Regions from separate parts of the Rhizobium sp. USDA 4016 genome, predicted to be linked through region 2. Evidence: predicted binding sites of a transcription regulator. Region 2 holds the regulator's gene; each other region holds the start of a gene.
The links. Region 2 encodes PhoB, which activates phosphate uptake and scavenging genes when phosphate is short. Its sites were predicted from a motif close to TGTCATNNANCTGTCAT; they were not measured.
Positions count from the first base shown of each region.

Region 1: ACZ9DP_RS07945 (PhoX family protein) is a predicted target of PhoB. The motif match lies at 2,302-2,318, and genes of this name have one in related genera.
Region 3: ACZ9DP_RS35930 (NAD-glutamate dehydrogenase) is a predicted target of PhoB. The motif match lies at 2,244-2,260, and genes of this name have one in related genera.

Region 1 covers NZ_JBWCCY010000002.1:1,428,250-1,432,197, reverse strand. Annotated here, with positions in the region: gene ACZ9DP_RS07960 (type I secretion system permease/ATPase) at 1-1,498, opposite strand, end outside; gene ACZ9DP_RS07955 (hypothetical protein) at 1,671-1,859, shown strand; gene ACZ9DP_RS07950 (hypothetical protein) at 1,983-2,258, shown strand; gene ACZ9DP_RS07945 (PhoX family protein) at 2,384-3,948, shown strand, end outside.
Region 2 covers NZ_JBWCCY010000004.1:1,564,199-1,568,146, forward strand. Annotated here, with positions in the region: gene pstA (phosphate ABC transporter permease PstA) at 1-456, shown strand, start outside; gene pstB (phosphate ABC transporter ATP-binding protein PstB) at 470-1,285, shown strand; gene phoU (phosphate signaling complex protein PhoU) at 1,320-2,033, shown strand; gene phoB (phosphate regulon transcriptional regulator PhoB) at 2,068-2,751, shown strand; gene ACZ9DP_RS22850 (winged helix-turn-helix domain-containing protein) at 2,769-3,455, shown strand; gene ACZ9DP_RS22855 (hypothetical protein) at 3,843-3,948, shown strand, end outside.
Region 3 covers NZ_JBWCCY010000004.1:4,073,338-4,077,285, forward strand. Annotated here, with positions in the region: gene ACZ9DP_RS35930 (NAD-glutamate dehydrogenase) at 1-2,045, opposite strand, end outside; gene pdxY (pyridoxal kinase PdxY) at 2,316-3,194, shown strand; gene ACZ9DP_RS35940 (carbonic anhydrase) at 3,264-3,905, shown strand; gene ACZ9DP_RS35945 (lytic murein transglycosylase) at 3,924-3,948, opposite strand, start outside.

The DNA of each region.
Region 1 (3,948 bases), on a different contig from region 2:
AGTTCGGCTCATCCAGGACGACAAGGAAAGGATCGCCATAGAGCGCGCGCGCCAGGCCAATGCGCTGGCGTTGCCCGGCCGAAAGCATCGATCCGTTCTCTCCGATCTGGGTATCGAAGCCATCGGGAAACTGCACGATCATCTCATAGACGCCCGCAGCTCTTGCCGCTGCAATGATTTTCTCGGACGGGGCATTTCTGTCGAAACGCGCGATATTTTCGGCAATTGAGCCCTCGAAAAGCGACACTTCCTGCGGGAGATAGCCGATCGACCGGCCGAGCGACGACGGGTCCCACTGATCAAGGGACGCCTTGTCGAGACGCACCGAGCCGCCGATAGGTTTCCAAAGACCGACGAGTCCGCGGGCAAGCGACGATTTTCCAGATGCGCTCGGTCCGATGACGCCGACGGCGTCTCCGGCCTCCGCCTTGAACGAGACCCCGCGCAGTACCATCGTCCGGGTACCAGGAACGGCAAGGTGAAGCGCTTCCACGGACAGGTTGGCGGTCGGTGCAGGCAGGTCGACATGCCGCTCCTCGGCCGGCAGCAGTTCCAGATGCTTCGTCAGTCTGCTCCAGCTTTGCCGGGCGGCGACAAAGCCCTTCCATTGTCCGATTGCAAGCTCCACAGGTGCCAGCGCCCTGCTGACGAGGATGGAACTTGCGATCATGATGCCGGGCGTCGCCTCTTGCCTGACGACCAGGATGGCGCCGACCGCCAGCACACCGGATTGCAGCATCATCCGAAGGACTTTTGAGATCGACATCAGACTGGTCGTGACGGTCGTCGCCGAGATATGATTGGCAAGATACCGGTTGTTAACCTCGGTCCATTTGGTGGCCAGCAACGACCCGAACCCCATGGCCAACACGGCCTCGGAGTTTCGCCGTGTCGCTTCGGCAAGATTCAGTCGCCGCGCGGAAAGCTCTGCGGCAATTTTTGCCGGTTTGCGGGACTTGAATTCGGCGAGTGCTGTAAGGCCTATCAACATCACCGCACCGGCAAGCGCTGTGACACCGATCCAGACGTGAAAGAGAAAGCACAGACCGATGTAAAAAAGCATCCACGGCATATCGAACAGCGCCGTTGGCCCGGGGCCGGAGAGAAAACCGCGTACTGTATCAAGATCGCGGATCGACTGCAGACCGTCGCCCGGCATTCGCATCCGCGAGGGCAACAGGATCAGGGAGTTATAGACGTCGCCTCCCAAACGCTCGTCGACAGCGGCTCCGGCGCGCATCAAAAGCATCGAACGGATAAAATCGAGCAATCCCTGGAAGATGAAGAGCGTTGCTGCAATGATCGCAAGCCCGGAAAGTGTCGGCAGGCTTCGACCCGGAATCACCCGGTCATAGACTTGCAACATGAAGAAGGAGCCAGTGAGCGCCAATATGTTGACAATGCAGCTCGTGGCTCCGACACCCAGGAAAGCGCGCTTGAGGGAAAAAAGCACCGCCACAAGGAAAGCCCGTGGTGGGCCGGATTTTTCGTTCGTCATGCAGCGCTCCGCGGTTGTATCACCGACACGAAGCGGGAGCCGTTCGTGCAGGCCATTCAACATTTGATTCTCAGTTCGACGCTATTGTTATCATCCCATGCGGTCGGCGTGTTCCCGTTAAAAAGTTTCTTTCGGTCTAAATTAAGGACCGCTTTACAGCGGACGCATCTGAATGGCCGATGTGCAGGAACGGGACGAGGTCGCGCATGCCTTGCGGACGAAATTTTCACCCACTATCTCAGCCGCGGCGTTCGAGAAAAGCAAGCCCGGCCTGCAAATCCTGCTGTGGATAAGGGAGATTGCCGACGAAATTTGGCCCTGTTGGCCGCCTACGGGCTGGGATCCGGCAACCTTTCGTTAACCATGCCGGCCTATCAATGGGGCGCTGCTTTTCCGCGATAGCAAGGCAGCACGTCGCGTGGCGGGCTTTGCCGCTTCAGGCACGTGGCGCTTGGGCTGGATATCTTCGCCAAGGAGTTTGCAAATGCAGCTTATCGCTTTACCGGATACGTTCAACCTGATCGGCAACGATGCGCTTATCGTCATGAAGGCCGAGGACACACATCAAGCCGTGTGTGTGACGAAAGATGCGCTTGCTGGTGTTCAGGCTGCGCCCGACCCACGGTGGCTGCCGCAGGATCTGAGCGTACTCGAACTTATTGCAAGCCGGAAATTCGATCATGGCGAGATCGCCTTCGATGGCCGCATCTGGATCACGGCGAAGGATGTCCAGAACTGGCATAAAATGACGCGGCATTAAATTCAGCCGACGACGACGGGTTACGAGCGAGCGACAAGGCAATTGTCGCATTTCCGTAATATCCCAGCCCTAAGTTTAGAATGGCTCCAAAACTAGGGGCCGTTCTCAACTTTGGAGCCAGTCCCATGAATGAACATCTTTCTCAAAAGATATTCCCCACGACGCAACTTGAAGACGCAGATGGCGAAGGCCACAATTCGAGCCTCAATCCGACCATGGGCGAAATCATCAGCAAGCGCTTTTCGCGCCGTAGTTTCCTCCAGGGTTCGCTTGCAGTTGCCGCCATTACCGCGACCGTCAGCCCAGTGGCGTTGATGACGGCGGAAAAGGCGCGCGCGAATGGCGCTTCTGCCTTCTCCTTCCCGGAAGTCGAGGCCGGCGTGGATGCCAACCATCACGTCGCCGAAGGCTACAACGCCGACGTCCTTTTGCGTTGGGGCGACGCGCTCTTCCCCGACGCACCGGCCTTCGACCCGACCAAGCAGACGGCAGAAGCCCAGCGCCGGCAATTCGGCTACAACAACGACTATGTCGGCTTCATCCCGCTTGAAGGTTCTTCGACAAACGGGCTGCTTGTCGTAAACCACGAATATACGAACCCGCACCTGATGTTTCCCGGCATCGTCAAGATCGTCGACGGGAAGATCTCCCAGGGCAAGCTCAGCAAGGAACAAGTCGACGTCGAAATGGCCGCGCATGGCGGCACGATTGTCGAGATCCGCAAGGTCGACGGAAAGTGGCAGGTCGTTCCGGAAGGCCGCTACAACCGCCGCATCACCTCTACCACGGAAATGCAGCTTACCGGCCCGGCTGCCGGTCATGATCGGGTCAAGACCTCGGCGGACGCCACCGGCACGCGCGTCATCGGCACGCTCAACAACTGTGCCGGCGGCGTGACCCCTTGGGGCACCTACATCATGGCTGAAGAGAATTTCCACGGCTATTTCTCCGGCGAACTGCCGGAAGGCCATAGGGAAGCCGCCAATTACAAGCGCTACGGCGTGCCGGAAGGCGGATATGATTGGGCCAATTACTACGACCGCTTCGACCTCTCCAAGGAACCGAACGAACCGAATCGCTTTGGCTGGATCGTCGAAGTCGACGTCATGGATCCGACCGCGACCCCGAAGAAGCGCACCGCTCTTGGCCGTACCAAGCATGAGGGAGCGGCATCGATCGTCAGCAAGGACGGCCGTGTTGTCTTCTATCTCGGCGATGATGAACGCTTCGACTATGTCTACAAGTTCGTGACGTCGGGAACGTTCAATGCGAACGATCGTGCCGCCAATCTTGATCTCCTCGATGAGGGCACGCTTTACGTGGCCAAATTTGCCGAGGACGGTACGTTGCAGTGGCTGCCGCTCATCTTCGGCCAGGGACCGCTGTCAGCCGAAAACGGCTTTGCCAGCCAGGCCGACGTTCTCATCGAGACGCGTCGCGCCGCCGACATTATCGGCGCAACGAAAATGGACCGGCCGGAAGACATCGAACCGAACGCCGTCAACGGCAAGATTTATGTCATGCTGACCAACAACAGCAAGCGCAAGGCCGATCAGGTGGACGCCGCAAATCCCCGCCCCGACAACGCCTTCGGTCACATCATCGAGATCACCGAGGATGGCGGCGATTACTCAGCAACTTCAGGCAAATGGGAAGTTCTCTTGAAGTGCGGCGATCCTTCGGTTGCCGA
Region 2 (3,948 bases):
CCGCGGTCGTCTCCGCTCGTCGGCGGCCTCGTTCTCTCGCTGATGACGCTGCCGACGCTCATCATCGTCACACGCGTGTCGCTGAAAGCGGTGCCTTCCTCGATCCGCGAGGCGGCTCTCGGGGTCGGCGCCTCCAAGCACGAGATGATCTTCCATCACGTGCTGTCGCTCGCCATGCCGACCGTCATGACCGGCGCGATCATCTCGCTCGCGCGAGCGCTTGGTGAAACGGCGCCGCTGCTGCTCATTGGTATGAACGCCTTCATCACAAGCCCGCCGGATGGTATCTTCGCGGCGTCGACGGCCCTTCCCAGCCAGATCTACATCTGGGCGGACAGCCCGGAGCGCGGCTTCGTATCGAGGACCTCCGCCGCAATTCTCGTGCTGTTGGGCTTCCTCATATTGATGAATGCAATCGCCATCTTCCTCAGGCAGCGTTTTGAACGCCGCTGGTAACGGAGTAAGGATTATGAACATGTTGACTGAAACAGCAGTTGAGAAGGCTCTGGAGCAGAAACTGAATACGAGCGCCTATAAGATGGTCGGCAAGACGGTGTCTGTCTACTACGGCGAGAAGCGTGCGCTTTTCGACGTGAACCTGAACGTCCGCGAAAACACTGTTACCGCCCTCATCGGCCCATCGGGCTGCGGCAAGTCCACGTTCCTGCGTTGCTTGAACCGCATGAACGACACGATCGACAATTGCCGCGTCACGGGCGAAATCAAGCTGGACGACGCGGATATCTACGATCCGGACATCGACGTCGTGGAACTCCGCGCCCGCGTCGGCATGGTCTTCCAGAAGCCGAACCCGTTCCCGAAGTCTATCTACGAGAACGTTTCTTACGGACCGCGCATCCATGGAATTGCGAGGTCGAAGGCCGACCTTGATCAGATCGTCGAAAGCAGCCTCCATAAGGCCGGCCTCTGGAACGAAGTCAAGGACCGCCTGCAGGAATCCGGCACCGGTCTGTCGGGCGGCCAGCAGCAGCGCTTGTGCATCGCGCGCGCCGTTGCCGTCAGCCCGGAAGTCATCCTGATGGACGAACCGTGCTCGGCGCTCGATCCGATCGCGACCGCCAAGGTCGAGGAGTTGATCCACGAGCTTCGCGAGAACTACAGTATTGTCATCGTGACGCACTCGATGCAGCAGGCAGCCCGCGTTTCGCAGCGCACCGCCATGTTCCACCTCGGCAATCTCGTCGAGGAGAATGACACCGACAAGATGTTCACCAATCCGGACGACCCGCGCACCCAGGATTACATCATGGGCCGCTTCGGCTGAGCTGCGGCGTTCAGGCTATTCAAGGACAATCCCAATGGCATCGACCCATATCTTTTCTGCCTATGACGAGGATCTGAAGTATTTGTCCCGCCGCATCTCGGAAATGGGCGGGCTTGCCGAGCAGATGGTGTCGGACGCCGTCCGCGCGCTAGTTAACGGTGACGCTGGCTTGGCCCAGAAGGTCATCTCCGACGATGTCGTCATGGATCACGCCGAGCGCGAGATCGGCGACAAGGCGATCGTCACGATTGCCCGCCGCCAGCCGGTGGCCTCGGACCTTCGCGAGATCATGGGCTCGATCCGCATCGCGGCCGATCTCGAGCGCGTCGGCGATCTCGGCAAGAACACCGCCAAGCGTGTCATCGCCGTGCAGAGCACCGGCGTTCCGCGCAAGCTCGCCCGCGGTCTCGAGCATCTTTCCGAACTGGCGCTGGTCCAGCTCAAGGAAGTACTCGACGTCTATGCCTCGCGTTCAGCCGACAAGGCGAAGTCGATCCGCGAGCGCGACGAGGAAATCGACGCGATGTACACCTCGCTGTTCCGCGAGCTGTTGACCTACATGATGGAAGATCCGCGCAACATCACCAGCTGCACGCATCTTCTCTTCTGTGCGAAGAACATCGAGCGCATCGGCGATCACGCCACTAACATTGCCGAAACGATCTATTACATGGCGACCGGCGCACAGCCGGAAGGCGAACGTCCGAAGGACGATACTGCCAACACCGTCGGCGCGGTCACGGAATGACAATTCCGAACCGGCCCTCAGGAGACAGAACCGAATGATCCCGAGAGTTGCAGTCGTTGAAGACGAAGAGGCACTGAGCGTGCTTCTTCGCTATAACCTTGAGGCCGAAGGTTTCGAGGTCGACACCATTCTGCGCGGCGACGAGGCCGAAATCAGGCTTCAGGAGCGCACGCCGGATATTCTGATCCTCGATTGGATGCTGCCGGGCGTGTCGGGCATAGAGCTTTGCCGCCGCCTGCGCATGCGCCCGGAAACGGAGCGTCTGCCGATCATCATGCTGACGGCGCGCGGCGAGGAAAGCGAGCGTGTGCGCGGCCTTTCCACCGGCGCCGACGACTACGTGGTCAAGCCGTTCTCCACGCCCGAACTCGTTGCCCGCGTCAAGGCGATGCTGCGCCGCGCCAAGCCCGAGGTGCTCTCCACGGTGCTGAAATGCGGCGATATCGAACTCGACCGCGAAACGCATCGTGTTCACCGCAAGAGCCGCGAAGTCCGTCTCGGCCCGACCGAATTCCGTCTACTGGAATTCCTGATGTCGTCGCCCGGCCGCGTCTTCTCGCGTTCGCAGCTTCTGGACGGTGTCTGGGGCCACGACATTTATGTCGACGAGCGCACCGTGGACGTTCATGTCGGTCGACTGCGCAAGGCGCTGAACTTCTCCAACATGCAGGACGTCATCCGCACCGTCCGCGGCGCAGGATATTCGATGGAAGCATAGCAGGGAGGCTGGAGAAGATGTCGGTGCGGGTACTTGTTGTTGAGCAGGACGAAGATCTGCTCGCGACACTGAAGCATGCTCTGGAGACAGAAGGGTATTCGGTGAACTGTCTTCACCCGCATGCGTCGCTGGTCGAGCTCGTTGCGTTGCGGCTGCCTGATGCGGTGATATTCGGTGCGCCGGCTCCTGGCTCGATGGCAATCTCGACATGCCGCCAGTTCCGGACAACTGGAGCGACCGCCCGCCTTCCGATCGTGGTGCTGCTGGACTCGGCCCTCGAGCAGGACCGGTTGGCCGTTCTCTCCGCCGGAGCCGACGACTGCCTCATAAAGGCAGTCTCCCCCGTGGAACTCCTCATCCGCTTGCGGAACCTCCTGCGGCGTCTCAATCCAGCGCTGCTGGAGAGCACACTGAAGGTCGGGGATCTGACGCTCGATAAGAACGCCCGCCGGGTTCACAGGCAGAAGAAGGAAGTCAAGCTCGGCCCCACCGAGTTCAGGCTGCTCGAGTTTCTGATGAAGTCCCCCGGCCGCGTCCACTCCCGATCGGAATTGAGGGCATCGCTGTGGGGTAACGATGCCAGTGTCGATGAGCGCGCTGTCGACGTACACATCGGGCGTCTCCGGAAGGGCATCAGTTTCGGCAAGGCCGATAAGGTGATCCGGACGGTGCGTGGCGCCGGCTACGCACTCGGCGACTTCTGATCCGGATCAGGTTCCTATCCTATCCCCGTCGCTGTGCGCACAGATTGAGACGCGCGATACAGCTGTTCGCGCAATACGTGTGTCACGTCGATTTCACGCGACTGCCTATATTAGGGTGTGCTTAGTCGCGCTGGAGGTGATTCCAGTCCGCCTTCGGCTCCCATACTCGCCTAAGGGCGTCAGACATATAATCCCGCTGGGATGAGGGTTCGGCCCGATAGGCCACACTCGTCCCAAAGTACAGCTAGTTTGGTTGAAGCGATTTGGAGTATTCCATGACGATCAAGACGGCGTTGTTGAGAATGTCCCTGATTATCGTTTCCGGGTGGGTCATGGTCGGCACCATCACCTTGGTGATGTTCCATTGACCAGCGAGGTGTAAACGGCATGCGGTTCCTGGTGTACACGAAAACGATCGCTGAACTCGATTATGACGAAGAGACGCGCGTCTTGACGATCATCTACCGGGACGGCCAACTGCGATCCGTTCCCC
Region 3 (3,948 bases), 2.5 Mb from region 2:
TCTGGATATTTATCGAGGGTCGTTGCGATGTAATCCTGCGAATAGGCGATACCTGCCTGACGAAGATAACGCGCATAGGCCCGCAGGACATTCGTCTCGCGTGCGGAAAGCCCGGCTGAAAGGATCAGCCGGTTGAAACTGTCATTGTCGATCGTGCCGTCGAAAGCGGAAATGAAGGCCTCTTCCAGCGCGGCACCATGACGGCTGAGGTCAATTTCGGCGCCACTGCGGTCTTCAAGCTCCATATCGTGCAGTACGACGATGTTGACCGAGCCGTCTGCGGTTGGAACTTCGATGTCGAAGGTCCGCTCGCTCAGCACGTTGAAACCGAGATTTTCGAGAAGCGGCACGCGGCGTGAGAGCGGAAGCTGCTCGCGAGCATGGAAAATCTTGAGTGAGAAGACCCGGCCGCGTTCTGCATCATTGCGGTAATAGAACTCGATGCGTATCGGCTCGCCGGAGGCGCAATCGGTGATGTCCGGAAGATCGGCAACCGTTTCTTCAGCGGTGAAGGAATCCTGGAAGGCATTGCTGACGGCGATCTTCGGCGCCTTCGGCCCAGCCAGCGCTTCGAAGCGATCGTCCCAGCGGGCGGTGATGGCGCGGATCGCTTCCTCGAGCTTCGCTTGCGGGATGCGCGGCGTTTTGCCGCCGGATCGGCCGATGATGAAGTGTACGCGCGCAACCCGCCCTTCCGGGAAGGCCGGATAATAGGCAGAGACCCGGCCGTCGTAGACGGTCTTCAGATAGGTGCCGATCTTTTCGCGAACGATGGAATCGTATTCCTCGCGTGGTACATAGACGATGACCGACACAAAACGGTCGAAATGATCGATGCGCGGCAGAACGCGGACGCGCGGCCGTTCGACTAGATCGTTGATCTGTTCGGCGAAATTCGCGAGCAGCGTCGTGTCGATCTGGAAAAGATCGTCGCGTGGATAAGATTCCAGCGTGTTGTACAACATTCGGCCGGAATGGCTCATGGGGTCGAAGCCGAAATGATCTGTCACTTTGGCAACTTTGGAACGGATGAGCGGAATTTCCGAAGCCGAAGACGTATAGGCCGTAGAGGTAAAGAGGCCAACGATGCGCAGTTCACCGGTGACGTTGCCGTCCTTGTCGAATCGCTTGACGCCGACATAATCCATATAGGCGCGGCGGTGGACGACGGATTTCACATTCGCCTTGGTGACGATCAGGAAATCCGGACCATCGAGAAAGGCGAGGATTTCCGGCGTCGTCGTTACGGCATCCTTGCCGGTGCGCAGCACCAAGACATCCGGATCAGAAAGAATGCCGAGGCCAGCGCCCTTGTCACGCTCGACCTTCGCTTCGCTGCCCTTGCTGGAATAGACATATTCACGCATGCCAAGGAAGGTGAAGTTTTCATCGCGTAGCCAGGTGAGGAAAGCCAGTGCTTCGTCCCGATCGGCCTTTTTGCGGCTGGCGCCGTAGCTGCCCAATTCGGCAATCACGGTGTCGAGCTTGGAAAGCATGGGCTTCCAGTCGGAAACAGCCTGGCGGACCTGCTCCAGCACGATCATGATGCGCTTGCGAAGGTCGCCGGATTGCGCCGCAGTCAACGGCGAAATGTGAATCTGGATATGGCTGACACGTTTTGCCGGATCGCTCGCCTCCTCGGCTGAATAAAGTACCGGCGTCTTGCCATGCTCCATCACCAGGATCGGATGCACCGCCATATAGAGATCGCGATAGGAGCTTGTGACCTCGCTCATAACGGACTCGTAAAGGAACGGCTTATTCTGATCGGTAACCGTCAGCACCGAGACCGCAACGCCATCGGGTTCGACATCGGCCAGCGTTTCGATCGTAACGCGCGGGACCTTGCCGTCCCAGCCCGCAAGCTCCTTAGCGGAATGAACGGCCGAAAGCGCCAGCATCTCCGGTGTGTATCGATCGAGGTCGTCTCCACTCGCCCGGCCGAAGAGGATTTCCGGATCGAGATGCGGCTCTTTGGCTGCAGCAGCGATCTTCTTTGCGCTTTCGATCAGCTTTTCCCGTCGCGGATGGTTTTTGGCAGCCATTGAAGACATTCCCCGATTTGTGTGATTTGGCGCAAGTTAGCAGAAGAATTGTCGAAAAAACCCCTAAAAGAGGCTCCGCCTTGGCAGTTTCTGTGCGTTTTTGACCTTGTTTCAGTAAAATTTCAGAGGATTCTCCGATTATAGGAAAGCCCAGGCCGGTCTTGGATTTTTTCGGCTCGCCGAGATTTCCACGCATGGATGAAGAATGGTTGACAGCTGCGCGGCAAAAGGACGATCAACAGCGCATCGAATTCGGGGTTTAAAATTACTATGCCGGATAATAGTGCTGCAGGAACGGTGATCGTCATCTCCAGCCATGTCGTTCGCGGTTCGGTCGGCAATCGTGCCGCCGTCTTCGCGCTTGAGACGCTCGGCCATCAGGTCTGGGCACTGCCGACGATCATTCTGCCCTGGCATCCCGGTCATGGCCGTTCGACCCGGCTCACTTTTGCGGAGGCCGATTTCGATGCCGCCATCGATGATCTCATCCGTGCGCCGTGGGTTGGAGAAGTGAAGGCGGTCTTGTCTGGTTATTTCGGAAACGCTGCCCAGGCTGGTTCTGTTGCCCGTCTTGTCGGTGCATTGCGTGAAAAGAATCCCGAGCTGCTTTATGTCTGCGATCCGGTGATGGGCGATCTGGGCGGCCTCTATGTGCCCGAAGCGACGGCGGAGGCGATCCGCGACCAGCTGATCCCGCTTGCGTCTTTGGCGACACCCAACCGCTATGAGCTGGCCTGGATGGTGGGCGCACCGTTGGAGGACAATACAGCTGTCATGGAGGCTGCTTTGTCACTCGGCCCTTCCCGCATGCTTGTCACCTCCGCTGTTCCGATGATGGCTGGCGGCACCGGAAATCTCTATCTTTCCGGCCGCCATGCTCTGCTTGCCGAGCATCGTGTCGTCGACAATCCGCCGAACGGACTGGGCGACCTGCTGGCGGCCGTCTTCCTCTCGCGGCTTCTTTCCGGGATGGACGACGAAAAGGCGCTGCAGCTTGCAACAGCCAGCGTCTATGAAGTGCTGGTGCGTGCGGTCAAACGCGGCAGCGATGAGCTTACGCTCGCAAGCGATGCAACAAGCCTGTCGACACCGATGGCCATGGTGCAGATGCGCCGCCTCATGCATCCCGCCCAACGGAAGAAGAGTTAGAGGCGCACGTTTGCGCATTTCGCATGCGCAGCAGTTGATCTTGAAGCGTCTGCGCGCTAATCGACAGTCATGCAGTGTTTTCCAACTTCACTTCTGGACGGCTATCGCAACTTCATGAACGGGCGTTACGCCGACGCCCGCGACCGCTATAAGATGCTGGCTGAAAACGGTCAGAGTCCGAATACGCTGGTTATTGCCTGTTCGGACTCGCGCGCAGCACCGGAACTTATCTTCGACGCCGGCCCCGGTGAGCTTTTCGTCATCCGCAACGTCGCCAACATGGTGCCGCCTTACGAGCCGGATGGCCATTTTCACTCGACATCTGCCGCTTTGGAATTCGCCGTACAGGTCTTGAAGGTTTCCGACATCGTCGTCATGGGCCATGGCCGCTGCGGCGGTATCCGCGCAGCGCTTGATCCCAATTCCGAACCGCTGTCGCCTGGTGATTTCATTGGCCGCTGGATGTCGCTCGTCCGGCCCGCTGCCGAGCAGATCCAAAGCAATGACGTGATGACTGCCGCTGAGCGCCAGACGGCGCTCGAGCGCGTCTCGATCCGCAACTCGCTCAATAACCTCAGAAGTTTTCCGGATATCAAGGCGCTTGAAGAGGCAGGGAAGATCGCCCTGCATGGGGCCTGGTTCGATATCTCGACCGGTGAACTTTGGGTGATGGACGCGGAAACGCGCGATTTTATCCGCCCGGAAGTATAAGCTTCGCGGGCGGGAAGCTCACTGGCCGTCGATCTGCTGGCCG